3 regions of the Suipraeoptans intestinalis genome follow, and region 1 is predicted to be linked to each of the others. Evidence: predicted binding sites of a transcription regulator. Region 1 holds the regulator's gene; each other region holds the start of a gene.
The links. Region 1 encodes HrcA, which represses chaperone genes, less so after heat shock. Its sites were predicted from a motif close to TGTTAGCACTCNNNNNNNNNGAGTGCTAACA; they were not measured.
Positions count from the first base shown of each region.

Region 2: htpG (molecular chaperone HtpG) is a predicted target of HrcA. The motif match lies at 7,272-7,302, and genes of this name have one in related genera.
Region 3: SOW26_RS03055 (co-chaperone GroES) is a predicted target of HrcA. The motif match lies at 1,504-1,534, and genes of this name have one in related genera.

Region 1 is NZ_JAXFXH010000014.1:1,370-12,093, forward strand. Features, by position in the region: gene SOW26_RS04585 (alanine/glycine:cation symporter family protein) at 1-747, opposite strand, end outside; gene SOW26_RS04590 (hypothetical protein) at 993-1,166, opposite strand; gene SOW26_RS04595 (RidA family protein) at 1,410-1,784, opposite strand; gene SOW26_RS04600 (ornithine cyclodeaminase family protein) at 1,781-2,734, opposite strand; gene dnaJ (molecular chaperone DnaJ) at 2,835-4,022, opposite strand; gene dnaK (molecular chaperone DnaK) at 4,114-5,988, opposite strand; gene grpE (nucleotide exchange factor GrpE) at 6,002-6,649, opposite strand; gene hrcA (heat-inducible transcriptional repressor HrcA) at 6,667-7,716, opposite strand; gene SOW26_RS04625 (hypothetical protein) at 7,834-8,127, opposite strand; gene SOW26_RS04630 (replication-associated recombination protein A) at 8,185-9,498, opposite strand; gene SOW26_RS04635 (hypothetical protein) at 9,395-9,754, opposite strand; gene SOW26_RS04640 (MATE family efflux transporter) at 9,991-10,724, shown strand, end outside.
Region 2 is NZ_JAXFXH010000025.1:15,928-26,651, forward strand. Features, by position in the region: gene clpX (ATP-dependent Clp protease ATP-binding subunit ClpX) at 76-1,542, opposite strand; gene ligA (NAD-dependent DNA ligase LigA) at 1,599-3,584, opposite strand; gene SOW26_RS08455 (pseudouridine synthase) at 3,532-4,278, opposite strand; gene SOW26_RS08460 (DUF5721 family protein) at 4,463-4,945, shown strand; gene htpG (molecular chaperone HtpG) at 5,167-7,206, opposite strand; gene SOW26_RS08470 (ABC transporter permease) at 7,371-9,782, opposite strand; gene SOW26_RS08475 (ABC transporter ATP-binding protein) at 9,792-10,496, opposite strand; gene SOW26_RS08480 (amidophosphoribosyltransferase) at 10,507-10,724, opposite strand, start outside.
Region 3 is NZ_JAXFXH010000009.1:316-11,039, reverse strand. Features, by position in the region: gene groL (chaperonin GroEL) at 1-1,159, opposite strand, end outside; gene SOW26_RS03055 (co-chaperone GroES) at 1,191-1,475, opposite strand; gene SOW26_RS03050 (hypothetical protein) at 1,603-1,902, opposite strand; gene codY (GTP-sensing pleiotropic transcriptional regulator CodY) at 1,907-2,689, opposite strand; gene topA (type I DNA topoisomerase) at 2,751-4,835, opposite strand; gene dprA (DNA-processing protein DprA) at 4,876-6,054, opposite strand; gene SOW26_RS03030 (YifB family Mg chelatase-like AAA ATPase) at 6,070-7,617, opposite strand; gene ytvI (sporulation integral membrane protein YtvI) at 7,810-8,955, opposite strand; gene yihA (ribosome biogenesis GTP-binding protein YihA/YsxC) at 8,942-9,559, opposite strand; partial or broken gene lon (endopeptidase La) at 9,570-10,724, opposite strand, start outside.

The sequences.
Region 1 (10,724 bases):
GCCCGGCGTAAATGCCAGCTTGCAGATCACGCCGATAGCCGGGAAGATGAAGTCATAATTCATAACCAGGATCACGATACATCCGATCACATAGAAGATTGCCATAAAGGGAACCAGTTTTTCGCAAACATTTGCGATGGACTTGATTCCTCCAAAGATAACGATCGCTGTCAGGATCGCGATCACGATTCCTACGATCCAGGTAGGAACGCCCAGCGTTTCCTTACATACCGTTGCGATAGCGTTTACCTGTGTCGCACATCCGATTCCGAAAGAGGCAAATCCTGCAAAGATGGCAAACAGCATACCCAGCCATTTCATATTCAGTCCTCTGGAAAGTGCATACATGGCTCCGCCCTGCATACGTCCATCCTCTGTCTTTACACGGTACATAACTGCGATCAGAGACTCTGCATACTTGGTAGCGATACCAAACACACCGGTCAACCAACACCAAAGCACGGCTCCGGGGCCTCCAAGAGCGATCGCCGTACCTACACCGATGATATTACCCGTTCCGATGGTAGCTGCCAGAGCCGTCGTCAACGCCCCAAACTGTGAAACCTCTCCTTCCGCATCCGGATCCTTGGATACAGAAAGCTTGATCCCTTTTCCAACCGTGTGTCTCTGAATGAAGCCTGTCCGGACCGTCATAAAAACATGTGTTCCAAACAGCAGGATAATCATAGCCCAGCCCCAGACCCATCCATTCAGTGTCTCGACAAATCCACTAATTGCTTTTAACATAAGTTTCCCCCTTCTTTTCTTTCGTTCTCTTTTTGTGCATTTCGCACTAACTCTTAGTCATATTCTACCCAATTATAGACATTCCGGCAATAATTGTTATTCATTTAACATGTAATTCATCATATTGTACATTTTTTCTTCACTATGTCATTACAAACGCATTATTAATTGTACATTTTTTTCTTTTCGCAAATTATTCGGATTTCTATTTTTTGCTGTTTTATTTTGCTATTCATTTGACTTTTTTACATCCGAAATCCTTCGTTATTTTTTTCATAATCTCTCTTCGATCCGATTCCCCTTTCAGGAAAATCGTCTCTTTTTTTAATTTTCACAAGATCCTTCTTTTTTTCTTTCCCGCTTTTCCTGTGTGATCCTGTTCTTTCTGCTATCTTTTTCTCTATCCTTCTCTTTCTCACAGGATTTTTTATTCTTTCACCCCGCTATTTTGAAGATTTTTCTTTTAAAATCACTTTCTATTTTCTTCAAAACCACTGTCCGGATTTTTCCTGCTGCTGAGATTACAAGCTTTATCCGCAGCAAAAAACCGCCACACTCACTAGAATGCAGCGGCTTTTTTAATCCTATTCCACTTCTTATACCTTTTCTATCCTCCTGAGATCTCCTTTTTCACTCAGAAGCCTGTGTCGCAATCCGCAGCTTTATTCTGTGACAGCGATCACTTCCACCTCGCAGAGTACGTTTTTCGGCAACGTTTTTACTGCCACGCAGCTTCTTGCCGGCTTGGAGGTAAAGTACTTCCCGTACACTTCATTAAACGCGGCAAAGTCGCCCATATCTGCCAAAAAGCAGGTGGTTTTTAATACCTTGTCAAAGGAACTTCCTGCTGCCTCCAGCACAGCTTTCAGATTCCTGCATACCTGCTCTGTCTGCCCCGCAATATCCTCTGCCACAAGTTCTCCCGTTGCAGGATCCAGAGCGATCTGTCCTGCCGAATACAGAATATGTTCGTGTACAAATCCCTGGGAATATGGTCCCAATGCTTTTGGTGCCTTTTCTGTCGCTACTGCTCTCATAGATTGTTCTCCTTTGCTTTTTCTAATAGTTTTTTTGCAACACATACGTCAAACAGGCCCATTCCCACCGATTTAAAGCAGGTGGTCTGCCCGTAAGCCACATCTTTTCTGTCGCCTGCCAGATATTCATGCATCAGCACGATCCGATCCTGCGTAAGGATCCCTTTTTCAAGCGGAACACTCAGATCCCCGCTTTCCTCACAGGCGTAAGGAAGCTCGATCATCACCTGGTCTGCCAGCCGAAACAGCACGTCCGGAAGCTCCCGCATTTTGGGGGTATAAGAGCCTATGGCAATGATACACTTTCCCGTCAGAAGTCCTTCCTCTTCCGGCAGTACGGGAGTTTCTGAGGGCGTTGCCGTACAGATAATATCGCTGTTTTTCACCAGCTCTTCCGTAGTTGCACACTGTACCACCTTTACTCCCGGCCGCCCAATGGCCTGTTCCAGCTTTTTCAGATATTCTGTCAGGTCCCTGTCACTGTGATTAAAGACATAAACCGTCTCAATCGGCCTTGCCGCACAGGCATAAAGCGCCAGATGGAAGCCCTGCACTCCTGCTCCTATAATGCCCACAGTCCGGCAGTCTTTTCTGGAGAGATGGCGGATCCCCACGCCTCCTACTGCCCCCGTCCTCCAGGCAGTGACAGCCTGGCCGTCCATCACCGCAAGAGGAGTCCCGGTCTTCCCGTCATTCAGCAATACTACACCGTCAATGGCCGGAAGTCCCAGTTTTCCATTTTCCGGAAAAATGCTGAGTATCTTGGTTCCGATCACTTCCTCTGTATAACAAGGCATATACATCATGGTCTTGTTGTCATGTTCGATCACAGGACGGGGAGGCATATAAAACTCTCCCTTTCCAAAAACAGCGTAGGCTTCCTCTATCTGGTCCATCATTTCATTCAAATCCATCAACTTTTCGATGGTCTTCGCATCCAGTACCTTCATCCCGTTCCCCCTTTCTCAAAGCCTGTCTCTCGTTTCACAGATCCAGTTTCCTGTAAAACGATTGTCTTTTATGTCTTTTATATCTTTCATCCGTCGCAGCTTATCCCTCGAACGTTTCTTTCATCCGATCCATAAAGCCCTTCTTTTTCTTGCCGCCTTTTGCCTCCGGCTCTTTTTCCGTCTCCTGTTTCAGCGTATTGCCTGACAATTCATCAAATCTGCGCAGAGCCTCTTTCGCTTCCGAACTCAGTTTCTCCGGCGTCTGGATCACCAACGTCACATAATGATCCCCCCGTACCTGGGCGTTTCTGACAGAAGGTACTCCTTTTCCCTTCAAACGCACCTTGGTATCCGTCTTCGTTCCCGGCTTCACGCTATACACCACTTCTCCGTCCACCGTCTTGATGCGGATATCACTTCCCAGGGCCGCCTGGGCAAAAGATACCGGCACAGTAGAAAAGATGTGCATATCCTGCCTCTGGAACACCGGATGCCTGGATACTGCCACTTCCACCAAAAGATCCCCTCTTGGTCCGCCGTTTGTTCCCGGCTCGCCTTTTTCCCGGATCCGCACGCTCTGTCCATTGTCGATTCCCGCCGGAATGGAAACGGAGATCTTCTTTCGTTTGGAAATATAGCCGCTTCCGCCGCAGTCGGGACATTTCTCCCGGATCACCTTTCCACTTCCGTGACATTCCGGACAGGTCTGGACGTTTTGTACCATTCCGAAGATGGATTGCTGCGTGTAGACCACCTGACCCTTTCCGCCGCACTTGGGACAGGTCTGAGGGCTGGTTCCCGGCTTCGCTCCGGTTCCATGACAGGTGGCACATTCCTCCTTCAAAACCACATCCAGTTCTTTCTCGCAGCCAAACACGGCTTCCTCAAAAGAGATCCGGACAGTCTTGTGGATATTCATTCCTTTCATTGGCCCCTGGCTTCTGCCGCCTCTTCTTCCGCCGCCAAAAAAGTCGCCGAAAATATCTCCGAAAATATCACTGAAATCTGCTCCGCTAAAATCGTATCCGCCGAATCCGCCGGCGCCTCCTGCTCCTCCTTCAAAGGCAGCATGGCCGAACTGATCATACTGGCGGCGTTTTTCCGGATCACTCAATACAGCATAGGCTTCTGATGCCTCTTTAAATTTCTTTTCTGCCGCTTCATCTCCCGGGTTCATATCCGGATGGTACTTTTTAGCCACCTGTCTGTAGGCTTTCTTCAAGGTCGCATCATCCGCGTCCTTTCCAACGCCCAATACTTCATAATAGTCTCTCTTTGTTTCTGCCATGATATATCCTTTCTTTCCACAGGTTTTTTAACGCAAGGAAGTTCTGTGAAGGCAGCTATCTCTACCCTCACAGAACATCTGCTTTCATTTCTTATACTTCCTTATAATCTCCGTCTACCACATCGTCTCCGGAGAAGCCTTCCGGTGCCGGCCCTGCCTGCTGGGAACCTCCCATATCCGGCGTCGGACCGCCTGCTGCGCCTCCTGCCTGCTCATACATCTTGGCAAACAGTTTCTGCGCCGTCTCCATCAGCTTTTCTTTCCCTGCCTGGATCTCTGCGATCTGTGCGTCGGACAGTTCTTCTCCCGTTGCTTTCTCCAAAGTTTCCTTCAGAGCCTTGCAGTCTGCTTCTACCGCCTCTCTGTCTGCTGCGTCCAGCTTGTCTCCTGCCTCTTTTAAAGCCTTCTCCGTCTGGAATACCATAGCATCCGCATCGTTCTTGGCGTCGATTCCTTCTTTTCTCTTTCTGTCCTGTGCCTCAAACTCAGCCGCTTCTTTCACTGCCTTATTGATCTCGTCGTCAGACATATTGGATCCGGCTGTGATAGTGATATGCTGTTCTTTTCCGGTTCCCAGGTCCTTTGCAGAAACGTTTACAATACCATTGGCGTCAATGTCAAAGGTTACCTCGATCTGCGGAACACCTCTTTGTGCCGGCGGGATTCCATCCAGACGGAACTGTCCCAGAGACTTGTTGTCTCTTGCAAACTGTCTCTCACCCTGAACCACGTTGATATCCACTGCCGTCTGATTGTCTGCCGCCGTGGAGAAGATCTGGCTCTTCTTGGTGGGGATGGTAGTATTTCTCTCGATCAGTCTGGTAGCTACGCCTCCCATGGTCTCAATGGAGAGGGAAAGCGGAGTTACGTCCAGAAGAAGGATGTCTCCTGCTCCTGCATCTCCTGCCAGTTTTCCACCCTGTACGGAAGCTCCCAGAGCTACACATTCATCCGGATTCAGGGACTTGCTGGGCTCTTTGCCCGTCAGTCTCTTTACTTCTGCCTGAACGGCCGGGATACGGGTGGATCCTCCTACCAGCAGAACCTGTCCCAGCTCAGCCGCTGTGATACCTGCATCGGAAAGCGCTCTCGTTACCGGCTCGGATGTGCGAAGCACCAGCTCGTGTGTCAGCTCGTCAAATTTTGCTCTGGTAAGGTTCATATCAAAGTGCTTCGGTCCTTCTGCCGTAGCAGTGATAAACGGAAGGTTGATGTTGGTTGTCGTTGCAGAGGAAAGTTCTTTCTTTGCTTTTTCCGCTGCCTCTTTCAGCCGCTGCAGCGCCATCTTGTCATTGGAAAGATCTACTCCCTCCTGCTTTTTAAACTCTGCGATCATGTAGTCCGTCAGCTTCTGGTCAAAGTCGTCTCCGCCCAGTCTGTTGTCTCCTGCTGTGGACAATACTTCGATGACGCCGTCGCCGATCTCGATCACAGATACGTCGAAGGTTCCTCCTCCCAGGTCATACACCATGATCTTTTGTTCTTTTTCATTGTCCAGTCCGTATGCCAGAGCCGCTGCCGTAGGCTCGTTGATGATACGCTTTACATCCAGTCCTGCGATCTTTCCTGCATCCTTGGTAGCCTGTCTCTGTGCGTCGTTAAAATATGCGGGAACGGTGATCACCGCCTCCGTCACTTTTTCTCCCAGATATCCTTCTGCATCCGCCTTTAACTTCTGCAGAATCATGGCAGAAATCTCCTGGGGAGAATACTTCTTGTCGTCGATGGCCACTTTGAAGTCAGACCCCATCTCCCTCTTAATGGAAGAGATCGTCCGTTCTGCATTGGTCACTGCCTGACGTTTTGCCGGTTCTCCCACCAGCCTTTCTCCCGTCTTAGTAAAGGCTACTACAGACGGGGTCGTCCTTGCTCCTTCTGTGTTGGCGATCACTACCGGCTGTCCGCCTTCCATTACTGCCACACAACTGTTTGTTGTACCCAAGTCGATTCCAATAATTTTTCCCATAACTAATTCCTCCTTAATTTGCTACTTTTACCATACTGTGTCGGATAACGGTTTCTCTATATTTGTATCCTTTTTGGAATTCTTCCACTACGACATTTTCACCCTGCTCTTCATCCTCCACATGCATGACTGCGTTGTGGAGATTGGGGTCGAAGGCTTCTCCCACGGCGGCGATCACTTCTACTCCCGCCTCCGACAGAGTCGTCATCATCTGTTTGTAGATCATTTCCATTCCCTGTACGAAAGGCTGATCCTTTTCCTCCTCCTTCACGGCGGAAAGTCCTCTTTCAAAGTTGTCTACCACCGGCAGGATCTTTTCCACGATGTCTCTGGCTCCGATCTCATACATCTGCGCCTTTTCCTTCTCGGTGCGTTTTCTGAAATTATCAAACTCTGCCATCTGTCTGGTGACCCGATCAGTCAGTTCCTCTATCTTTTCATCTTTTTTGTCTTTCTTTCCCTTTTTTTCTTCCTCATCGGAAGTCTGCCGGGGATCTGCGGCGTCTTGTCCCTTTTCTTCGGACGCGCCTTCAGGCTCCTGGCAGTCTGCCTGCCTCTCTTTTTCCGCGTCTTCACAGGATGCTTTGCCCGCTGCTTCCTTTGCTTCTTTTACTGCCTCTTTTACAATTTCTTCCTGGCTTTTGTCCTGCCTGTCTTTCACAGCCATTTTCCACCTTCCTATTCTTTTCTATGAAACATCTGATCCAGCTCCTGCTGCAGCCTTCGCATGGATTTTAGTACATGCTCATAATCCATACGCTTTGGTCCGATGATTCCTATCGTTCCTTTCATTCCATCTCCCAGCTCATACGTTGCCGTGACCACACTGCAATCCTTCATAGTCTGTACCGGTGCTTCTTCCCCGATATACACCTGGATCCCCGTGTTTTCTTCCTGGGCCAGGGTCTGTGTCACAAGCTCCGTCAGCTGCTGCTTTTCCTCAAAGGCGCTGATGATCTCCTGCGCACTCTGCTTGTCGCTAAGTTCCGGATATTTGAAGATGTTGGTAGCTCCGCTGGTATAGATCTGCATCTCCTCCTCCAGTTGAATGGCATCTGCCACCGCATCCAGCACCATTCCCACCATCTCACCGTGGATCCCCGCCTGCTCCTTCAGCCTTGCGATCAGTCCCAGATTGATCTCCTCAATGGCCATCCCATTTAAAGAGGTATTCAGGAGCATATTCAGCTTCAGAAGATTTTCATTGCTTAGCGGCTCTTCGATCTCTATGATCTTATTCTTGATGACATTACCTCCCAGAACGATCACGGCGATCACATGGTCTTCATCTACCATGGATAACTGGATAAATTTCAGCTTGTTGGAACTGTTCAGGGGCGTAGACACCATCGTAGCATAGTTGGTGTTGGTGGCCAGCGCTTTGGCCGCCTGCTTTAAAAGCTGTTCCATCCGGTCGGCTTTTTCCAGCATCCGCTCCTGCATCTGGGTCAGTTCCTGCTCCTTTTCTTCCATGAGCATATCCACATACAAGCGGTAGCCTTTATCCGAGGGGATACGTCCTGCAGACGTGTGCGGCTGAAGGATATATCCCAGCTCCTCCAGATCTGCCATTTCATTTCGTATCGTCGCCGAGCTGAGATTCAGATCAGTATATTTGGAGATCGTCCTGGAGCCTACCGGCTCTCCCGTCTCCAAATAGTTCTGAATGATGGCATGCAGGATCCGGGTCTTTCGTTCACTCAGTTCCTGATTTGGATGCACCGTCATGTATCCACCTCCTTTTCTTATTAGCACTCAGAAAAATCGAGTGCTAACATCTTCGTTTATTAATGTAGCACTCGACCCTTCACTTGTCAACTATCTTTATACTTTTTTTATGATTTCTTAGCTCAGTTCTACTTTCACCGCTTTTTCCGGCTTGAAATCATTGGCCAGATCATAAATATTGTGTCCGGTAGATTCTCCCAGTACCCTGCCTTCCAGGGAATAGCAGCGGATAAACCGTTTCCCGTCCACACTGGACCAGTGCTCCACATCCCAGGTCAGATATCCGTCCACATCCGTCACTTTTTCCGGCAGGTAGAGATCTACCTGTCTTCCGTCCTTCATGATCTGAATCAACCCCTTGGTACCATCCACTTCCGTTTCTACTTTATTTACTGCATCATATACCTTCATCTTCCTTTCCAGGAGTCTTTTTTGACTTCCTGCTCTCCTTTCCCTATTCTCTGTCTTTTATGATACCTGATTTTTTTCATCTTTCAACCATTTCAGCCAATTTTTTATCTCCTTTTCTCTTCCCTGATCCGCAGGCTCATAAAATCTGCTGCCAAGGATCTCTGTAGGCAGGTACTGCTGCTCTACATAATGATTAGGGTAATCATGGGCATAACGGTATCCGGTTCCTCTTTCCAGATCCTTGGCTCCTTTATAGTGGGCGTCTCTTAAATGCGGCGGAACGGTCGTTTTCACTTTTCTCACACTGTCATTTGCTGAAAAAATCGCCAGGGTCGCTGCATTGCTCTTGGGCGCCGACGCTACATACAAGACAGCCTGGGCCAGGATCAACTGAGCCTCCGGCATTCCGATCCGCTCCACCGCCTGTGCCGCCGACACAGCTACCGTCAGCGCCATGGGGTCTGCATTTCCCACATCCTCCGACGCGCAGATCATGACCCTTCTGGCAATAAACCGGATGTCCTCTCCTCCATACAGCATTTTGGCCAGATAATAGACGGCGGCATCCGGATCCGATCCCCGCATGCTCTTAATGAAGGCAGAGATCACATCATAGTGGTTGTCCCCCGATTTGTCATACCGAATCGCCCGCCGCTGAATACATTCCTCTGCCACAGACAAGGTAATGTGTATCTTCCCGTCCTCTCCTCTGGGTGTTGTTAAGATCCCCAGTTCCAGGGCATTCAATCCGCTTCTGGCGTCTCCCCCCGCCATATCTGCCAGGAAGTCCAGCGCCTCCTCTTCTATCACCGCCCGGTAGCTTCCCATTCCCCGCTCCTCATCGGAAACAGCACGGCGCAGCAGCGCTTTGACCTCTTCCTTTCCCAAGGCATACAGTTCAAAGACATGAGAGCGGGACAAGAGAGCCTGATTCACTTCAAAATACGGATTTTCTGTCGTGGCTCCGATCAGGATCACCGTTCCGTCCTCTACAAAAGGCAGCAGATAGTCCTGTTGTCCCTTGTGGAACCGGTGGATCTCATCCACAAACAGGATAGTCTTTCTGCCATACATTCCCCGGAGTTCTTTGGCCTGCCGGATCGCTTCTTCCATATCTTTCTTCCCCGCCGAGGTGGCGTTGATCTGCACAAAGCTGGCGCTGGTGGTTTCTGCGATCACCTTCGCCAGCGTCGTTTTTCCGGTTCCCGGCGGTCCGTAAAAGATCAGGGACCTGAGTTTGTCCGCCTGAATGGCACGGTACAAAAGCTTATCCTTCCCTATGATATGCTGCTGCCCCACCACCTCTTCCAGAGAAGCCGGACGAAGCCGTACTGCCAGCGGCCCCGCTTCCTGTTTTTCTTTTTCTTCCATATATTCGAACAGATCCATTTTTTCTCCTTTTCCCCGCCCCATTTGCTGCTTTTGTGAACCAAAGGAGCCTTTTTCGTTTGCTTCTTATTATAGCATACCCTTCTGTTCCCGGCGCAAAAAACCTCCTTCTTCCCGCAGTTTTTCTTCTTGTTTTTCTTTCCTGCTTTTTTCTCGTTTTTTCTTCTCTTTTATTCTTCTCGTTTTTTCTTCTCGTCTTTTCTTCCCGTGTCCCCTTCCCCATCCTCTCTTCTCCCATCCTGCTATCTCCCCGTTTTGACCGCCTGCTGTTTTCTCTTCCTTTTCTTGCCAGAACCAGGGATGGGTGTTATAATTACCTTCATCTCAAAAACTGCCCGTCTTTATCTGACGGCAGTCACATACATTTCACACAACTTTTCCTGCCGCTGCGGCGGGATAGCGTCTATAGATTACCGGGATACCCGGAAGAAAGGAAAGCGCCGGTCAGAAAAACCGCCGGCGAAGCATAATCATATGAAAACAAACACACCCATAAAACCAGAACAAAATAAAATGGGAACGATGGAAATTTCTCCGCTTTTGATTTCCGTGTCTCTTCCCATGATGCTGTCCATGCTGGTACAAGCTCTTTATAATATTGTAGACAGCATGTTTGTGGCACAACTCAGTGAAGATGCGCTGACCGCCGTTTCTCTGGCCTTTCCCATACAGACTCTTATGATCTCTGTGTCGGCCGGACTCGGCGTTGGTATGAACGCCCTTCTTTCCCGGAGCCTGGGAGAAGGCAATCAGGAGAAGGTGAACAGAGCTGCCAGCAACGGTCTGTTTCTGAATCTTGTCTGCTGTCTGGTCTTTGCCATCTTCGGGGCGTTCGGTTCCCGCTCTTTTTTTGCTTCCCAAACTGCCGATCCCCGGATCATTCAATATGGCACGCAGTATCTGCAGATCATCACCATCTTCAGCATCGGCATTTTCTTGCAGATCACCTTTGAAAGGCTGCTGCAGTCCACCGGACAGACCTTCTATAACATGATTACCCAGGGAACCGGTGCCATCATCAATATTATCCTGGATCCCATTTTGATCTTTGGTCTTCTGGGATTCCCCCGCCTGGGCGTGACCGGCGCCGCCATCGCCACCGTATTTGGTCAGTTTGTAGCCTTCTCCTTGTCCATTTTCTTCCATCAAAGAAAGAACAAGGAGATCTCCCTGAAGCTTTCCGGGTTCCGTCCTCACCTGCCCACCAT
Region 2 (10,724 bases), on a different contig from region 1:
CTTACTCCCATCCCGTCTGACTCGCTCTCCCCGGGTTTCTGTCAGACCTTCTTGTCGTTTATCCTTCAGATCCTCTTATCGATTTTCTCCGCCCTTACCCGCATCTTCCAGAGTCTCTGTTTTCTCCGGAAGCGCAGTCTGGCCTCTCAGGGAGATGACAGGTCCCCCCGTCCCCTCTATATAGGCTCTGGTGATCGTCACTTCTCCGATGCTGTCATCCTTGGGGATCTCGTACATGATGTCCAGCATAAACTCTTCGATGATCGCGCGCAAAGCCCTGGCTCCCGTATCCTTTTTCATGGCTTTTTCCGCAATAGCCAGCAACGCCTCCGGCTCAAATTTCAGATTTACCTCATCCAGCGCCAAAAGCTTCTGGTACTGTTTGATAATGGCATTTTTCGGCTCCTGCAAAATCTGGACCAGCATCTCTTCATCCATGGCCCGCAGGGAGAAAATGATCGGCATACGCCCTAGAAATTCCGGGATCATCCCAAAGCTGCGCAGATCCTCTACCGTCACCTTTTCCAGAAGGCTCCTGTCCTTGTCGTACTTGTCCTTCAGATCCGCGCCAAACCCGATGGAAGACTGCTTGGTCAGTCTCTCCCGGATGATCTTTTCCAGGTCCGGAAAGGCGCCTCCGCAGATAAACAGGATATTTTTCGTGTTGACCGTGGTCAGCGGCACCATGGCATTTTTACTGTTGGCTCCCACCGGTACTTCCACCTCGCTTCCCTCCAGAAGCTTCAGCATCCCCTGCTGTACCGATTCTCCGCTGACGTCCCGCTGGTTGGTATTTTGTTTCTTGGCGATCTTATCGATCTCATCAATAAAGATGATGCCTCTCTCCGCCTTCTCCACATCATTGTCTGCCGCTGCCAGCAGCTTGGATACCACACTTTCAATATCGTCTCCTATGTATCCCGCCTCTGTCAAGGAGGTGGCGTCCGTAATGGCCAGCGGCACATCCAGAAGCTTCGCCAGCGTCCTGACCATGTAGGTCTTTCCGGAACCGGTGGGGCCTACCATCAGCATATTGGATTTTTCAATCGCGATCTCATCCATGGTGCCTGTTGCCACCCGCTTGTAATGGTTATACACTGCCACCGACATGACTTTTTTGGCATGCTCCTGCCCGATCACATACTCGTCCAACTGCGCCTTGATCTTATGGGGAGGCGGGATATTTTTAATATCCAGAACCGGCTCTTCCCGTTTCTCCTTTTCTTTCTTTTCCTCTTTTTTCGGCAGGGTCTCACCGGTGTTCTTCTGTTGGAAAAACTGCATTTCCGGCAGGTTCATCAGGCGGCTGTAGTCGATCTGTCCGCTGCTCATTGCATCAAAACTTCTTTGGATACAGTCCTTGCAGATAGACATCCCATTGGGAAGCTCGATCATTTTTCCTGTGACCTTTTCCGGCCTTCTGCAAAGGGAGCAGAACTTCTCCGGCGTTTTCTTCTGCTCTTCTTTCGGTTCCTCCTGCTGCTTCAGGCTGCTTTCTTTTTCTTCTGTTTCTATGTCAAACTGATTGTCTTTCTCACTCATCCTGTCTGTTCCTTTCCTGGTGTTCTGCGACGACTTGTGTTCTGTTGAGACGTCTGTCAAACCGGCTGCACCGGATCTGTCTCCGGCTGCCCTGCCATTGCCAGCAGCTCTTCCTCCGACAAAATGGGGATATTCAATTCCCTTGCCTTTTTATTTTTGGAGGAGGTCGATCCTGTGTCATTATTGATCAGAAAACTGGTTTTCGAGGTAACGCTGCCCGTCACCTTTCCTCCCCTTGCTTCGATCCATTCCTTCAGTTGACTGCGATTGGAAAATCTGGCAACACTTCCTGTCACCACAAATACCTTTTCCCGGAAAAGGTAAGACGCTTCCTGTCTGTTTTCTTCCAGCCGGATCTCTTCTAAGATATCCAGATACCTGCTCCGGTTCTTTTCCTGAGAAAAATAAGCCTCAAACGCAGCTGCGATCACAGGGCCTATCCCGTCGATCTTCCCCAATTCCTCTGCCGTTGCTTCCATGACCTTTTCCGGATCCTGGTCAAAATGCCCGCAGATCAGCTTGGCATTTGCCAGTCCGATATTGGCGATCCCCAGGCTGTAGATCAGTCTGGGAAGACTGGTATCTCTTGCCTTTTCTATGCTGTCTGCCAGATTCCGGAAGGACTTTTCTCCGAAGCCTTCCATTTGGCAGATCTCTTCCCGGTACCGGGACAGCCGAAAGATGTCTCCCGACGTTTGAATAAAGCCTTTTCCCACAAATTTTTCCAGGCTTGCCTCCGACAACCCTTCTATGTTCATGGCATCCCTGCTTACAAACAGGGTGAACGCCTTGATCTGCTTTGCCTGGCAGTCCGGGTTGTCACAATACAGGGCTCTGGCGCTTCCTGTCTGCCGGATAGAGGTTTTCCCCTGACAGACGGGGCAGGTTGACGGAATCTCCAGGTTCCCGCTTTTGGTCAGATTTTCTGCGATCTGGGGAATGATCATATTGGCCTTATACACCAGAAGCCGGTCTCCGATCCCCAGCTCCAGCTCCTCCAGTATGCTGATATTGTGGACGCTGGCCCGGCTGACTGTCGTTCCCTCCAGCTCTACCGGTTCAAAGATGGCCACCGGATTGATCAGTCCCGTTCTGGAAGGACTCCATTCTATAGAAAGCAGGGTGGTCTCCCGCTTCTCATCTTCCCACTTAAACGCCATGGAATCCCTTGGAAATTTGGAGGTCTGTCCCAGAGACTCTCCATAAGCGATGTCGTCATAATTCAGCACCAACCCGTCCGAAGGAAAATCATTTTCTCCGATGCGGGAAGAAAATCCCTCCACCGCTTGTCTCAGCGTATCCTGCGTTACCAGGCAGTGCTCCACCACTTCAAACCCCTGCTCTTCCAGCCAGTCCAGCTGTCGTTTTCTGGAATTCCCAAAATCGACTCCCTCTGCCTTTACTACCGAAAACCCATAGAAGCTCACCCGTCTGCTTTTTGTGATCTGGCTGTTCAGTTGTCTGACGGATCCGCTGCAAAGATTTCTGGGGTTCTTGTATTTGGCCTCCACCTCCGGCAGCTTGCGGTTGATCTCTTCAAAATCCCTGTACCCGATCACGGCCTCTCCCCGAAGGATCAGCTCATTGGAATACTTGATCTTCAGCGGGAGATTCCGAAACGTCTTCGCATTGGGCGTCACGATCTCTCCTGTTTCTCCGTTTCCTCTGGTTACCGCTTTATAAAGACGCCCCTCCCGGTAAGTCAGCACAATGGTCAGCCCGTCCATCTTCCAGGACAGCACTCCCTTTTGTGCTCCCAGAAACTCTGTCAGTTCCTCCGCACTTTTCGTTTTGTCCAGGGACAGCATAGGACGCTCATGTTTCTCTTTGGGCAACTGACTGACCACTTCATAGCCTACGTTTACGGTAGGGCTGTCAGCCCGGGTGATCCCTGTTTCTTTTTCCAGTGCAACCAGCTCCTCGTACAACGCATCATACTCCAGATTGCTCATCCGTTCCTCTGCCTGCTGGTAATAGGCGTAAGAAGCTTTATTTAGTATTTCTATCAATTCTTCCATTCTGGCTTTTTTTGACCTGCTCATATAATTGTGTTTTCTCCTGCTCTGATAATTCCCGTATTTGCCCGCACTGCATCGCATCCAGGGTAATATTGACCACCCGTGTCCGGATCAGCCGCTCCACCCGGCATCCCAAAGCCTGGCACATCCTGCGGATCTGCCGGTTCAATCCCTGGGTCAGGATGATGGAAAATCGCTTCTCTCCCAGTTGTCTGACCCTGCACGGTCTTGTAAGCGCATCCAGCCCCTTTTCCCGATCCACCAGCCGGACGCCTGCCGCCATCTGTTTCAAAAATGCTTTTGTCACCGGCCGGTCGATCCAGACCTCGTACTCCTTTTCATGGCCATTCCGGCTGCGCATCATGCTCTGGATCAGTTCCCCGTCGTTGGTCATCAAAAGCAGTCCCTCCGACTCCTTGTCCAGCCGTCCTGCATAAGTGACTCTCTGCGGGTAATTCACAAACCGTATGATGTTATTTTTTTCTCTTTTCTCCTCCGTACACACGATCCCCACAGGCTTGTAAACGGCAAGCACCAGTTTCCCTGGGCTTTCTCCCACTTCTTTTCCGTCGATGCACACCGTTTGCCCCTCTTCTATCTGCATACCTAAAAAGGCTACACTTCCATCGACTGTAACCTTTTTCTCTGCGATCCATCTGTCCGCCTCTCTTCTGGAGCAAACGCCTTTTTCATTTAAGTATTTGTTCAATCTTATCATTATCATCGACCTGCGCCGCTTCGCCCGCACTTTTCTGCAGCCTGCGCGCCGCCTAAATATTCCTGTTTATTCCATGTAATCTTATACCCTTTCCCCCTAAAAGTCAAACTTGTGTTATACTGGAAAAAGGATTTATTTCAGGCCGGAATCTTTCTTTTTCTGCCCATGAAAAAAGGAGAATTTTATGAACATTTTTACGCTGTCTTCCAAACTGTGCATGTCCCATCTTTTGCTGCGGGACACCTTTGATTCCTTTTCCTTTTTGGAGGGGGAAATCGTTACCTTTAACCGCTTTTCCATCGATGGTTTCCTCTGCCCGGATTTTTTTGACGAACCACAGGAACGCTCTCATTCCCTCTGGAAGGAGGTAAAAAGCTTCTGTCTGAAACTGATCCGCGGCAGCCGTCCTCCGGTGGAATTCCGCCTGGTGCTGGCCCTTTCTCCGGCGGATCTGGAACACTTCTTTTCTGCCTGCTCCCTTTCTTCCCGGGAACAGGAAAACCTACAGGGACTGTACCTGAATTTTCATTTTAAGGAGCATGTCCTCACCTGTACCACCGGAGTGTCCACCCGCACCTTTTCTTTGGACAGATCCCTGGAAAGAGCCTGGGATTCCTATGCCGAGACCTTTTTAAAGAGCATCCCACTGGAGTTGGAAAAAAACTGAATCGGCGAAGGATCAAACGTTTCCCAGCCGGTTATCTCATGATTCCCTCCGGGGGTAAATTCCAGATGCTCCTGCATCCCGCACCTGCAAAAATCCCCCTCTTCTTCTCCTGTCTGGTCTTTTAAAGACCTTTCCGGAAAAGAAGAGGGGGATTTTATTTTTTTATCGTTTCGTGATTTCCTGGATGGTTTGCTGCCGATATCCCGGAGGCTCGCCTTTTTTTACTGTGTCAAAAGCAGCAGGATCTCGTTGCTCCTCTGCACGAAAGCAGTCATTTCTTCCGGAGACAACGGCTTATGCGCCATGGCCGCCAGGTCATACAGCTGCCTGCAGATCAGCGTCGTGTGCTCTCCCTCTTCTTTGGACACATACTGCACCAGCGGATGGTTGGCGTTCAGGATCAACGAGCCCTCCTGGCCCATCCCCAGATCTGCCATCCCGTACATCTTCATCATTTCCTGCATACGGCGGCTTTGTTCGGACAGCACCATAACAGACGCTGTCTTTTCATCCTTCAGCCGTTCCACCTGTACGTCCAGCTGTTCTTTTCCCAGCTCTTTCCGGAAGATCTCTTTCAGCTTTTCAGACAGCTTTGCAAAGCTTTCTTTTTCGTCTTCTTCTATGGTTTCCTTGAAATCGCCTGCCACTTCCGCATCGATCCTCTGGAAAGACAGCCACGGAACTCTCTGTTCCAGCTGTGTTACAAAAGGCGTATCTATGTTGTGGCCAAAGAGGACGGCATCCTTTCCCTGGCTCTTAAACATCTGGATATACTGGCTCTGCTGGATCTCATCTGTCACATAGGAAATGGAGAATTTTTCTGTCTCCTCCCCTTCCTTGGGCTCTTCTACTTCTTTTTCCAGTTTCTGCGGATCGCCTCCCAGGGCTTCCACCAGCTCCTTCAGTGTCAGATAGTTTCCTTCCAGATTTTTAAACAGGATGGCATCTTTCATCTTGTCACTGAATTTTTCATCCTTCAGACAGCCAAACTTAATGAAGGGACTGATATTATCCCAGTACTTCTCATAGTCTTCCCGTTTGGTCTTACACATCCCCGTCAGCTTATCCGCCACCTTTTTGGTAATGTAGTCCGCGATCTTATTTACAAACCCATCGTTTTGCAGAGCGCTTCTGGATACGTTCAAAGGCAGATCCGGACAGTCGATGACTCCCTTCAGGACTCTTAAAAATTCCGGGATCACTTCTTTGATATTGTCCGCGATAAACACCTGGTTGTTGTACAGCTTGATCATCCCTTCGATGGAATCATACTCTGTGTTGATCCTTGGGAAATAGAGGATCCCTTTCAGGTTAAAGGGATAATCCATATTCAGATGGATATGGAACAGCGGCTCTTTGTAGTCCAAAAAGACCTTCCTGTAGAAATTCAGATAGTCTTCTTCGCTGCATTCATTGGGGTGTTTTCCCCACAAGGGAGCCGTATCACTCAGGGAGACCGGTCTTTTTACGATCTTTACCTGATTTTTTGCCGGCGACACTTCCACCAGCTTCTTTTCTCCGTTCTCGTCCTCCTGCTCCTCTGTCTTGGCTTCCTCCTGTATCCGTTCGATGACAGTATCTGTTTCTTTTTCTTCCTCCGCATCGATCACTTCGTATTCCGGATCCGCCCCTTCTTTTTCCAGGAAGATCTCTACCGGCATGAAGGAACAGTATTTTTCGATCACTTCCCGCATACGGTATTCGTTGGCAAATTCCAGGCTGTCCTCATTCAGGTACAGCGTGATCTGCGTCCCCGTTTCTTCTCTGGTACCTTCTCCCATTTCATACTCGGTACCGCCGGTGCTTTTCCAAAGAACCGGCGCTGCATTCTCCCGGTAGGAACGGGTATGGATCTCCACCTCATCCGCCACCATAAATGCCGAATAAAATCCCAGTCCAAAGTGGCCGATCATGTCATCCTCTGTCGTCTTGTCCTTGTATTTTTCCAGAAACTCTGTTGCGCCGGAAAAAGCGATCTGGGTAATGTATTCCTCCACCTCTTCCGCCGTCATGCCAAGTCCGTTATCCAGAAATTTCAGCGTCTTATTCTCCGGGCTTACCAGGACTTTGATCTTCGGACGATAATCGTCCGCCAGCCGGTACTCTCCCATCATATCCAGCTTCTTCAGCTTGGTGATGGCGTCGCAGCCGTTGGAGATCAGTTCTCTTACAAAAATATCATGGTCAGAATATACCCATTTCTTAATGATAGGGAAAATATTCTCACTGCTGATGGACAGGTTTCCTTTTTTTATTGTCATAAAATCACTCCTCTTTTTTAGTCTCACCAGTATGATAATACACTCATTTTTAAAAGTCAACCAAAAATCAGCACTCACCTCATTAGAGTGCTGATTTTTCTTTTTCAGATCCTGCGCGGCTTCCCTTCTCTTCTTTTTGTTTTCTCTTTGGAGCTTCTGTTCCTCTATTCCACACTTTTCAGAGATTCCACCATGTTGATCTGTTTCAGCTTCCAGTACATGACCAGGTTCACCAGCAGCGAAAATAAGATAGTCAGCAAAAAGCTGTACAAATAGCTGCTGGGTTGGATCAGTCTGCCAAACATGGCGTCATCTGTTTCCACGGTCCGGATCATAAACTGATGCAGAACCGTTCCCACGCCTGCTCCGAATACCGTTCCAAACAGTGTCAGGATCACATTCTCCCGATAGACATAAGCGGACACCTCCCGGTCATAAAAGCCCAGAACCTTTAAGGTTGCCAGCTCTCTCTGTCTTTCTGTAATATTAATGGTATTCAGGTTGTACAGGACGACAAAGCTTAAGGCTCCTGCCGCCATGATCAGCACGCCCATCACCAGATTCAGACTGCCGATCATATCCTGGAGTCTTTCTTCCACCGCATTCATATAGGAGATCCCCTGCACCTGCCGATTTTTCAGCCAGGTTTCCCCCAGCTTTGTGATCTGACTTTCCGAGACAGAATCCTTGACGGTAAACAGGATGCTGTTGTAAACCGGCGCCTCTTTGTACAGTTCTTGATAGGTCGCTTCATCCATATAAAGAAAATGCCCCATGTAATTTTCCGCAATCCTCTCGATCTTCAGCCGCTTATCCGCATGCTTCTGATCTTTAAGCAGCAGTGTTTTATCCTTTTCCCACTTCAGCAGCGCCGACGCCTTCTCCGTCAGAACCGCCCCTTTCCTGAGATCGTAGGATTGTTTCGTTTTCCTGTTTCGCAGGGAAAAGGCATCCCGGTACTGCTCCTTTGGCAGCACCATCAGATAGGTTTCCACCTGCTTTCCGGACAGCTTCAGAGTCACCTTGCGGACAGAAGCCTCAAAACAGGACTTCACTTCCTTTTCCTGTTTCATTTTTTCCAGAAATGCCTCTCTGTCTTCTGCTGAGGTATTTTCCGCAAAATACAGACTTCCGTCGTAGGTCTGCAGTTCTTCGTACTGCACGTCTGCTACCTCTACAATAGAATCCCGCAGCCCAAATCCCACCAGCATCAGCCCCATACAGCCTCCGATCCCTGCCACCGTCATAAAAAACCGTTTTTTATACCGAAACAGATTTCGGACCGTAGACTTCCATGTAAAATTCATATGCGACCACAGGATCCGGATCCGTTCCAGAAAGATCCTGGTTCCATTTTTCGGTGCTTCCGGCCGCATGAGCTGTGCCGGCTGCTCCCGCAGCTCCTTGTGACAAGCCAGGGCCGTTGCCCCCAACGTACAGACAAGCGCCGTTCCCGCTGCATGGATCCCGTATCCCCAATGGTACGGTACCAGGATCTTCCCCATCTGCGGGTAAAGAATCCTGTAAGAATAGATGATGATATATGGGAAAAATTTTTCGCCTGCCAGAACGCCCAGTACGCTTCCGGTCACTGTGGCGCACAGGGCATACCCCCAGTACTTGGCGGAAATCTGAAATTCCCCGTATCCAAGCGCCTTCATGGTTCCGATAGAGATCCTCTGTTCCTCCACCATACGGGTCATCCCCGTCAGACTGATCAGTGCCGCCACCAGAAAGAAAATCGCGGGGAACACCTGACCGATAGCTCCCATCCTCCGGGCGTTGTCCCCAAATCCGTCATACTCCGGAAGGGAGGTGCGATCCTGTACATACCACGTTCCCTCCTTTGGCTCCATCTGCTCCTTGATCTTCGTTTTCACTGCCGCCACCAGCTTCTGATAGCCTTTTGTATACGCCACTTCTTCTCTGGCCCGGTCTACTTCCACATACGCCTGCGTGTAGGACGACAATGCAAAGGTTTCTTCCGGAACCAGGAGAAAACCGTCCAGACTGCCGGAGCCGATCCCCGTGCTGCCCCTTTCTGCGGAAATATAGCAGGGGCTGCTTCCGATTCCCGTTACCGTCACTTCCGTTTCTTTCAGCATCGTCTCCAAAGGGAGCTGACTGCCGGATTCCAGTTGGATCTTATCTCCGATCCGGTATCCCAGCTTCGCATCTGCCAGACATTCCCACCGGTTTTCGGGAAGACGTCCCGTTGTTACCTCCGGCTTGTTGAACGCGTCATTTAGCGCCGTTACCCGCACGGTCAGCTGCTCTTTTCCTTTTTTGCTGAGAAAATCAGCGCTGTAGCCGCCTTTTGCCTGCTTCACTCCCTGAATCTTTTCTATTTCTCCTATCAGATCCCCGGAAATCCCTTCCGGATGAACGATCTCCAGATCCATCAGATTCCGGGCATCAAAATAAGCGTCGCCGGTGATCTGCATGGAAGGCTTCGCCGAACGCAGTCCGGAAAAGAAGGCCACTCCCAGCGCCACGATAAACAAAATAGACAAAAACCGCCCTCTGCTTTTATACAGTTCTCTGAAAAAATCTTTTCTTGTTGCCAGACGTTTCATATCCTTCCCCTACCACTCAATGTCCTCCACCGAAATAGGAGCGGAGTTTTTCTGAACGGAAGCCACCTTTCCGTTTTTTACCTGAATCACCCTGTCTGCCATAGGTGCGATAGCAAGATTGTGGGTAATTAGCACTACCGTCATATTTTTTTGCCTGCAGGTGTCCTGCAGCAGCTTCAAAATGGCCTTTCCTGTGTGATAGTCCAGTGCTCCCGTAGGTTCATCACACAGGAGCAGCTTGGGATTTTTGGCCAGCGCCCTGGCGATGGATACCCTCTGCTGCTCTCCCCCGGAAAGCTGTGCCGGAAAATTGTCCTTCCGATCCTTCAGTCCCACTTCCTCCAACACAAGGTCCGCATCCATCGGATCCTTACAAATCTGCAGCGCCAGTTCCACATTTTCTTTGGCCGTCAGATTTGGGATCAGATTGTAGAACTGAAAGACAAAGCCGATTTCTTCCCTGCGGTAAAAGATCAGCTCTTTTGGCGTGCAAAGAGCAATATCCCTTCCATCCACCAGCACGCTTCCGGAAGTCGCAGTATCCATGCCGCCCAAAATATTCAGCACCGTCGTCTTTCCCGCTCCGCTGGGTCCCACGATCACGGCAAACTCTCCCTGATCGATCTGAAAATCGATCCCGTCGGCAGCGGCGATCTCGATCTCTCCCATGTGGTATATCTTTTTTACCTGCTTCAGTTCTACAAATCCGTTCATTCTCTTCCCTCTACTCTTTTCCGTTAAAACAGTAGGTACACAGCTTGCAGGCAGGAAGACCGATGGATTCTACCAGATCATCCAGCCTGTGGTATCTTAATGTGGTAAAATTCTGCTGCTTTCGTATTTCCTCGATCATCTGCTCATAGCGGCAGCTGCCCGGCTTTGCGTACTCTTCCAACACCTCCGGCGAGCATTCTCCTCCTTCTTTTTCCAGGATCACCCTCC
Region 3 (10,724 bases), on a different contig from region 1:
TTTCTGTCTCTGTAGCCGCTCCTACCCGGATCACTGCCACTCCGCCTGCCAGTTTGGCCAGTCTCTCCTGCAGCTTTTCCTTATCAAACTCTGATGTGGTCTCCTCGATCTGCATCTTGATCTGGGATACTCTGTCTGCGATTTCCTTTTTATCTCCCAGTCCGTCTACGATCACGGTATTTTCCTTCTGTACCTTTACCGATTTTGCGCGTCCCAGCTGATCCAGCGTGGTCTCTTTCAGATCCATGCCAAGTTCATCGGATACCACCTGTCCTCCGGTCAGGATGGCAATGTCTTTTAACATCTCTTTTCTTCTGTCTCCGTAGCCCGGTGCCTTCACTGCCGCTACGTTAAAGGTTCCACGCAGCTTGTTGACGATCAGAGTAGTAAGTGCTTCCCCTTCTACGTCTTCCGCAATGATCAGAAGCCTTGCCCCGGACTGCACGATCTGCTCCAAAAGAGGCAGGATCTCCTGAATATTGGAAATCTTTTTATCTGTGATCAGAATGTACGGCTCGTCCAGAACAGCCTCCATCTTGTCCATGTCTGTCGCCATATAAGCGGACACATACCCTCTGTCAAACTGCATTCCTTCTACCAGATCCAGTTCTGTCTTCATGGTCTTGGATTCTTCAATGGTGATCACTCCATCCTGGGATACCTTTTCCATCGCATCTGCCACCATCTCTCCTACTTCCGCATCTCCTGCCGAAATAGCTGCCACCTTGGCGATCTGATCCTTGTCTTTTACATTGCTGGACATTCCTGCGATTGCCTCTACCGCTGCATCTGTCGCCTTCTTCATTCCCTTTCTGAGAATGATGGGATTTGCTCCTGCCGCCAGGTTCTTCATACCTTCCTGTACCATGGCCTGTGCCAGAACGGTAGCCGTCGTTGTTCCGTCTCCTGCCACGTCATTGGTCTTGGATGCAACTTCCTTGATCAACTGCGCTCCCATATTTTCAAATCCATCTTCCAGCTCGATCTCCTTTGCGATCGTCACCCCATCGTTGGTGATCAGGGGCGCTCCGAAAGATTTATCCAGTACCACATTTCTTCCCTTTGGTCCCAATGTTACGCGCACCGTGTTGGCCAGCTGATTGACTCCTGCCTCCAGGGCGCTTCTTGCCTCTGCTCCATATTTGATCTCTTTTGCCATGTCTGCTTCCTCCTAACTGTCTGTTCTTGTCTTATTCTACGATCGCAAGGATATCATCCTGCTTTACGATAATGTATTCTTCTTCGTCAATTTCTACGGTAGTTCCCGCATATTTGGAATAGATAACAGTCTGTCCGACTTTCACATGCATCTCTACTTCTTTTCCGTCTACCGTTCCGCCAGGTCCTACTGCGATCACTTCTGCCTGCTGCGGCTTTTCCTTTGACTGCCCCGGAATCACGATCCCTGATTTTGTAGTCTCCTCTGCAACGGATTGCTTTAAAACAACTCTTTCTCCCAATGGTACTAACTTCATGGTAATTCCTCCTTCTGTGTACAAGTCTTGTTAGCACTCAAAAAAAGAGAGTGCTAAAACTCTTATTAATAAGATAGCACTCCCTCTCCTCTTTGTCAACAGACTTTCTGTTTAGTTTAGAAGATTTTTATACATTTTTATAAAAGCCGTTTTTGATGGCAAATACCACAACTTTTCCTGCTTTATTTTCATATCGCTCTACGATGGTCCCCCGGCAGAACACACTGGCCTCCTCTGTTTCTATCTGACACAGATATGCCGCATCCAGGGAAAACCTGGGAAGCTTTGCCTCTGTGGAGATCAGATGGATCCTTTCTGCCTCCCGGTCACAAAAGATCACACGGCAGGGATGGGGTTCTTCGTCAAAAAATCCCTCTTGCAAAAAGAGCTGTTCCATTTGCAGCAATGCATCACATTTTTCATACATAAGCTTACCTGATCTTTTCTTCTTTCAGTCTTTGCAGTTCCGGAAGCACGTACTCGTTCACCACTTTGATGTAGGTCCCTTTCATTCCGGAAGAACGTGATTCGATCACTCCGGCGCTCTCAAACTTGCGCAGTGCGTTTACGATGACGGAGCGGGTAATTCCCACCCGGTCAGCGATCTTACTTGCCACAAGGATCCCCTCCGTTCCTTCCAGCTCATCAAAAATATGGATGATCGCCTCCAGCTCGGAATAGGACAGCGTATTGATGGCAGAATGAACAATATGCTCTTTTCTTGACTCTTCCGCACTTTCTTCATTCACAGAGCGAAGCATCTCAAGCCCTACGACCGTCGTTCCGTACTCACTCAGGATGATATCGTCAATATCGTACAGCTCGCCCGCCTTGTAGATAAACAACGTTCCCAGTCTGGCTCCCGCAATATCAATGGGAGTAATGATGGCCTGGTATCCCTTTACTGCTTCTGCTGAAAAGCCCAGCGTCTGAAGATTCACGTTTTCCTTGGTGGATAAGATTCCCAGAAGCCTTTCATTTAACATTTCATCAATATGCGTGCCGATGTTGTGTTCGATCATTTCCGTGATGCAGGGAACCATTTCGGATGCACTTTCCCCCAGCACCTTTCCTTTTTTGCTGATAACCAGAACATTGGATTTTAAAATATTCGTCAACACTTCACAGATGTCATCAAATACCACTTTGCTGGAATTGTTATTATGCAGTAGTTTGTTAATCTTTCTTGTTTTATCTAATAATTGTACACTCATATGAACCCTCCATTCTCTGAGAGCATACTATCATACAAACAGGTAATTTTCAATGAATTCCCTAAATATTTTTATGATTTTCCATAGTTTCAACATACCCGCACTTGTTGTCACTGCAAAGAAGTTTATTTCCTTTTTCTACCATATAAGAGCCACAGCGTGGGCAGGCCTTCTCTGACGGTTTCTGCCAGGACATAAACTCGCATTCCGGATTGTTTTCACAGCCAAAATATTTCCTTCCCTTTCGCGTCTTACGAAGCACCACCTCTTTTCCGCAGACCGGACACAAAACTCCGATCTTTTCCAGGTAGGGCTTGGTGTTTTTACATTCCGGAAATCCAGGACACGCAAGGAATCTGCCGTGAGGCCCATATTTGATCACCATGTTTCTGCCGCACAGCTCACAGATCACATCTGTCTTCTCATCTTCGATCTTTACCTGCTCCTGCTCTTCCTCCGCTTTCTGGACAGCCTTGTCCAGATCGGGGTAAAAGTTTTCAATGATGGTCTTCCATTTTACCTTTCCCTCTGCCACCCCGTCCAAAAGACTTTCCATATTGGCGGTAAAATTCACGTCTACGATCGTGGGGAAGGACTGCTTCATAATAGTATTGACCACTTCCCCCATCTCTGTCAGATACAGGTTCTTGTTTTCCTTGGCCACATACCGTCTTCCCAGAATGGTGGATATGGTGGGCGCATAAGTACTGGGACGTCCGATCCCCAACTCCTCCAGCGCCTTCACCAGCGCCGCCTCTGTGTAGTGAGGCGCCGGCTGTGTGAAATGCTGCTTCGCATCAAATCCGTCCTCCGTCAGCACGGACCCTTCCGTCAGATTTCCCACCAGCGTATTTTTTTCTTCTTTTTCTTCTCCGGCTTCTGTATAAACCAAACGGAAGCCTTCAAACGTCACCTTGGAGGCGGACACCTGAAAGCGGTACTCTCCTCCTGCAATCTTAACAGAGATCGTTTCATAAACCGCCGGCTGCATCCTGCTGGCCACAAACCGTTTCCAGATCAGCTGATACAGGCGGAATTGATCTCTGCTGAGAGAATCCTTCATCATGGCAGGTGTTCGGGAAACGTCTGTGGGGCGGATGGCTTCATGGGCATCCTGGACGCTCTTTTTTTCCTTCTCCTTCTCTCCTGCTCCCGATACCGCATACTGCTCGCCGTAGGTGGCACCCACATATGCCCTTACCGCTGCTTCCGCCTCTTTTGACACACGGGTAGAGTCCGTACGCAGGTATGTGATGAGACCGATCGTGCCGTTCCCCTTGATATCCACACCTTCATACAGCTGCTGTGCAATCCGCATGGTCTTGGATGTGGCAAAATTCAAAGCCTTTGAGGCTTCCTGCTGCAGCGTACTGGTGGTAAAAGGAACCGGAGGTTTTTTGGTCCGCTCGCCTCTTTTGATGCTGTCTACAGAAAACTTTTGTCCTTTCAGTCTTTTTAGGATCCCGTCCATCTCTTCCTGAGAAGAAACAGTGATCTTTTCCTTTTCCGTTCCATAGAGCTTCGCAGTCAGAGGCTTCTTCTCTCCCTTGACCTTCAGCTTTGCATCCAGAGTCCAGTATTCCTCGGGAATAAAGCTGTTGATCTCTTCTTCCCTGTCTGCGATTAGACGCAGCGCTACCGACTGTACTCTTCCTGCGCTCAATCCTCTCTTTACCTTCGCCCAAAGCAGAGGGCTGATACGATACCCTACCACTCGATCCAGCACTCTTCTTGCCTGCTGGGCATCCACCAGATCCATATCGATCTCTCTGGCATGCTTTAAGGATTCCCGCACCGCGTTCTTGGTGATCTCATTAAAGCTGATCCGATAAACCTTTTTCCCCTCCAGTTTCAGCGCCTTACTAAGGTGCCAGGAAATGGCCTCTCCCTCCCGATCTGGGTCAGTGGCAAGGTAGATCTTGTCTGCCTTTTTTACTTCTTTCCTAAGATTGGACAGAATCTCGCCCTTTCCCCGGATCGTAATATATTTCGGTTCATAATCCTGTTGTACGTCCACTCCCATCTGACTTTTGGGCAGATCTCTTACATGACCGTTTGAAGCCATTACCACATAATTACTTCCCAGAAATTTTTTGATTGTTTTTACCTTTGCCGGTGACTCGACGATTACCAGACAGCGTGCCATGCCATTCTCCTTATCTTCTACACTTTTCCTTGCTTCTATCCTAAACTCTTCTGTAGTAATTCTTTGAAACTTCTTCGATATGTCCCATCAATTCCAGCGTGATCAGTCGTTCCATAAGAACTTTCCCCGTAAGTTTTGTCTCTTCTGCCAGCTGATGCAGACTCTTTGGGGATAAATCGACACAACTATACACTATATCTGTTTCTTTTTCAAGCACTTTCTCTGTTTTCTCAAAATCACAGGATATCGCCTCTGTCATCCCCAATTCTCTTAGCAGATCTTTTGGAGACAGCAAAATTCCCGCTCCCTGGGCGATCAGACGGTGGCAGCCCCGGCTTAATATACTGTCTGCCGGGCCCGGCAGTGCATAGACGTCTTTCCCTTGTTCCAACGCAAAATCCGCCGTAATAAAGGATCCGCTTTTTTCTCTTGCTTCTATTATAATCGTCACATCTGACAGGCCGCTGATCAACCGGTTCCTCCTGGGAAAAAATTCCGGTCGGGGGCGTTCTTCCAGCGGATATTCCGACAAAAGTCCTCCTGTTTCTGCCAGATCCGCATACAGACCTCTGTTTTCTCTGGGGTAGCAGATGTCCACACCGCTTCCCAGGACGCCGCAGCTATATCCCTCTCCGATTATGGCTCCCCTTTGTGCCGCTCCGTCAATCCCCCGCGCCATTCCACTGATGATCTGCACCCCGGCTTTCCCAAGGACTTTTCCATATTCCAGGGCAAACCTTTCCCCATAACGACTGCACTGTCTGGCCCCTACGATAGCCGCCGTTTTCTGCCCTTCTTTTGGCAGCCGTCCCTTAAAATAAATTCCATACGGCCCGTCCTCTATCCTCCTTAGCCTTTCCGGAAACTCCGCCGCATGATAAGGAAGAAACGATACCTGCTCCTTTTTCAGTTTTTCCCATGCCCTCTTCGGACAGAGTGCTTCCCTGGCCTTCCACAGAATCTCTTTTTCTCTGTCTGTCAGGATGTTCAGCTTATCCAACAGCTCCCGGTTCAGATGATAGACCTCTCTTCCACTTCCCAGCATTTCCTGCAGGCGTTTCTTCTTTTTCCCGCGGATCTGCCAAATGGAGGCAAACCACGCTTCGTAAGGAACATCTGTCTCCTCTTCCTGCTTCTGTCCGTTTTCTTCCTGCGCTTTCTCTCTTTGTTTCAGTTCTTCCTGACTTTCTTCTTTTTCCTCTTTCTGTTTCACTTTCACAGACTACTCCCTTCTCTATTTCCAATATCTCTTGTCCAGCATCCGATAGCCGATCGCCTCCTTTAGATGAACCGCTGAAATCTTTTCGCTTTCGTCCATATCCGCAATGGTACGCGCCACTTTTAATATCTTATGGTAGGTTCTGGCTGTCAGATCCAGCTTTTTAAATGCTTGCTTCATCACTTCCTCCTCCACAGGTCCCAGGTGACAAAACTCTTCCAGATCCTTTGGTTTTAACCGGGCATTCACCAGAAATTCTTTTTCTCTGTACCTCTCCTTTTGGATGTCTCTCGTCCTCTGCACTCTTTCCCGGATCATCCGGGAGCTTTCTCCCTCCTCCTTTCTTCGCAGAACTTCGTAGGAAAGCTTTGGCGTTTCAATGCAAACATCCATGCGATCCAGCATAGGCTGACTGATCTTTCCCAGGTAGGTACGGATCTGATGCGGTGTGCATACACAGGTTTCCTCATCCGGATAATTCCCGCAGGGACAGGGATTCATGGCTCCCACCAGCATAAAATCTGCCGGAAACACACAGCTTGCCTGCACTCTTTGGATCTCTATCTCTTTTTCTTCCATGGGCTGTCTTAATACTTCCAGCACGGCCTTTTGAAATTCTGCCATCTCATCCAGAAACAGAACTCCTTTATGTGCCAGACTGATCTCCCCCGGAGCGGGAATCCTGCCTCCTCCTGCCAACGTAGTCTTAGTCACTGTGTGGTGAACACTGCGAAATGGTCTTGCTTCTAATAACGGATGTTCTGTATTCAGCTTGCCCAGCACACTATAGATCTTGGTGATCTCTATCTGTTCTTCCCGGGTCAGTTCCGGCAAAATAGTAGGGATCCGGGCGGCGATCATAGATTTCCCGCTTCCGGGCGGACCTAAGAGCAGCAGATTGTGTCCTCCTGCCACACTGACTTCAACCGCCCTTTTTACGATTTCCTGTCCCTGTACTTCCCGGAAATCATTTATAAATTGATTCGTTTCTTTTTCTATCTTTTTCTCTTCTGTCCTTTTTTCTTCTGCCTTTTCTTTAAATCCTTCGAGATTTCCCCGCAGATACGCTACTGCTTCCCGCAGGCTGCCTACTCCCAGAATCCGGATCCCTTCTGCCAGCCTTCCCTCACTGGCATTATCCCGGGGAAGCATACAGGTATGAAATCCCTGCTCTTTTGCATAGAGCACGATAGGCAGGATTCCCGCTACCTTCCGTACTCCGCCATCCAGCCCCAATTCTCCTACCACCAGGATCCCTTCCAGCTTTCCTTTCGGAAATAGCTCCATTCCCTCCAGCAAAGACAGTGCGATCGCAAGATCAAACCAGGTGCCCTGCTTTCTCAGCACTGCCGGTGCCAGATTGACCACGATCCGCCTGGGCGGCATCTGGATGCCTGAATTCCGGATCGCCGTCCTGACCCGTTCAGAAGCTTCCCTGACCTCTGATGATAAATATCCCACCATCTGAAACAGCGGAAGCCCGTTGCTGATATCCGTCTCTACATGGATTTTTTTCACATGGAGCCCCCAGATCGCCGCAGACAGAACTCTGCTAAACGCCATTCTCCTTCCTCCTTTATTCTGTTGTATTGTTTGGGTTTGTTTTGAATTGTGTCCGATCCGGACTTTGATTGAAAATAAAAAATGGATAAGATGTGTTCATCTTATCCCATTTCTTTTTCTGTGTCAATTCACAGTCTGCCGGTCTTTTATTTTTCTCTTTTTTATGCCTGACTGTCCGGATCCGCCGAAGCTTTATGGCTTTCGAAGCTTCATAATACCGTCTGCCAGGATCTTGACGTCATCCAAAATATAATCGAAGGCTCCTGCCTTGTACAGATTGATCACGATCATTCCCACCGGCACGGCGAAGATCATCGCCGCCACACCGCCCAGCTTATAGCCGCCATACAGCAGCACCAACGTGATCAGTGGGTTCATCCCGATGCTGTCCCCCACCAGTTTGGGCTGGATCAATTGTCGGGCCAGTTGTGTGACTGCGTACAGAATCACCAGTGCGATCGCCATTTTGTAATTTCCCACCATCAGTTTGTATACTGCCCAGGGAATCAGAGCTGTCCCCGTTCCAAAAAAGGGCAGGAAGTCCAGCAACGCCACTGCCAGAGCCAGCAGTGCGGAAAATCTCACTCCGGTAATGGAAAAGCCTGCCAGCAGAAGAACAAACACCACTCCCATGATCTTAAACTGCGCCTTAAAATAGCCTCCTACCGCATATTTTAAGTTGGACATCACCAGGCTCATTCTTTTTACGATGGGATCCGGCGTTACCTTCTTGGACCATCGCAGCACCTCCTCCCGCTCTGCGATCAGAAAATAAGCGGATATAACTGTTACAATCGTAGAAATCAGCATTGACGGTATTTTTTTGGCCGCGTTTCCTGCCGCCGTCACGGTAGGCGTACTGATCTTGCTGATGATCTCTCCCATGGTTTTATCCAGATTTTTTATACTGGAATCCAGACCGCTTTGGATGCCTTCCGGCAGTTTTTCAAAGATGCCCTTCAGATTGCTTCCGATCTGCTGCAGCCCTTTCTCCAGCTCCCCGTACATATTGGGGATATTCTGGGACAGAGAGGAAATCTCTTTCCAGATCCAGCTTCCGGCTACATAGATGAGAAAGATCACCACCGCCAGCACCAAAATGATGATGAAGGCCGATCCCAGCTTTTTCACGATCTTCAATCGTTTTTCCAGCCAGTTTACCAGGGGACTGGCCAAATACGCCAAAAACCATCCTACTACAAAAGGCATAAAGAAGCTTAAAAGTTTCACGCCTGCCACGATAAACAGAAGGGTTCCCAACAGGCTGAAGGTCAGGCTTACAATCACCTTCCAGTAAGGCCTCTGGTCACGCAGAAGCGTATGGTTATCCTCTTTCATCCGATTCCACCTCCTCATGAAGCAGGCATTTTTCCTCTGCCAGATTCCAGATTTCCTCCCTTCCCTGCTTTGTCACAGAAGAAAATCCGACGATCTTCGTTCCCGGCAGAACTCCCAGTCCCTGCCGGACCGCTTTCAGATGCTTGTCGATCTGGCTTCTCTTTAACTTATCCAGTTTTGTTGCAATAATGATAGGTTGGAATCCTTGCTCTACGATCCAGCGATACATCATTTGATCATTTGCGGAAGGATCGTGACGTATATCAATAAGCAAAAAGATTGCTTTTAGTTGCTTTGATCCGTGCAAATACCTTTCGATCAGCTTCCCCCATTTTTCCTTTTCCTTCGCCGACACCTTCGCATAGCCGTAGCCCGGAAGATCCACCAGGTACAGCTGCTCATTGATGTTGTAGAAATTGATCGTCTGCGTTTTTCCCGGGGTTGCCGACGTTCTGGCCAGAGCTTTCCGGTTCATCAGGGCATTGATCAGGGAGGACTTTCCCACATTTGATTTGCCGGCAAAGGCGATTTCCGGAAGCGTATTTTCCGGAAGCACGCTGGTGATCCCACATACCGTTTCCAAACAAACATTTTTAATAACCATATCGTTCCTCTTATTCTTTCTCTTTCACAAACGCAGCTTCCAGTACCTGATCCATCTGAGAAACCAGACGAATCTCCAGTCCCTTTGTGATCTCCGCTGCTATCTCATTCACGTCCCTGGCATTTTCCTTCGGTACCAGCACTGTCTTAATTCCTGCATTTTTCGCTGCCAGAAGCTTTTCTTTCAGACCTCCGATGGGAAGCACACGGCCCCGAAGCGTGATCTCTCCGGTCATCGCCACGTCTGCCCTTACCTTTTTCCCCGTGATGGCGGACAGCATCGCCGTTGCCATCGTGATCCCGGCAGACGGTCCGTCTTTTGGCACCGCTCCTTCCGGAATGTGGATATGAATGTCATGTTCTTTGAAGAAGTTGTCTGCGATCCCTTTTGTCTCACCCACCGAGCGGATGTAGCTGATTCCGGTTCTGGCCGACTCTTTCATCACATCTCCCAGTTGTCCGGTGAGAAGGATCTCTCCGGATCCCGGCATCACATTGACTTCGATCTGAAGGGTATCGCCTCCTACGCTGGTCCATGCCAGGCCTCTTACGATCCCTACTTCGTCCTCCGTATTTGCCATCTGATATACAAATTTTTCCTTGCCCAGATATTTTTCCAGATTTCTTTCCGAAATACGGATCTCTTTCTTCCCGGTTTCCAAAATCTCCTTCGCCGCCTTCCGGCAGATATTTCCGATCACTCTTTCTAGCTGCCGGACTCCTGCTTCCTTGGTGTAATTCCGTATGATCTTTCCCAGAGCTGCCCGGCTCAGCGAAAGCTGTCCGGCTTTCAGTCCATGTCTGGAAAGCTGCTTGGGAAGCAGATGTCTGCCGGCAATATGCAGCTTTTCATTTTCTGTATAACTGCTGATCTCAATCACTTCCATACGATCCAGTAAGGGTCTGGGAATCGTCTGCAGCGTGTTGGCCGTGGTAATGAACAGCACCTCTGACAGATCTACCGGCACTTCCATGTAATGATCCCTGAATTTCCGGTTCTGCTCGGAATCCAGCACTTCCAGAAGGGCGGAAAATGTATCTCCTTTGTAATCATTACTGACTTTGTCGATCTCATCTAGGAGCATCAGGGGATTTTTTACCCCTGCCTGCTTTAAGCCGGTCACCAGTCTTCCCGGCATGGCTCCCACATACGTTCTTCGATGTCC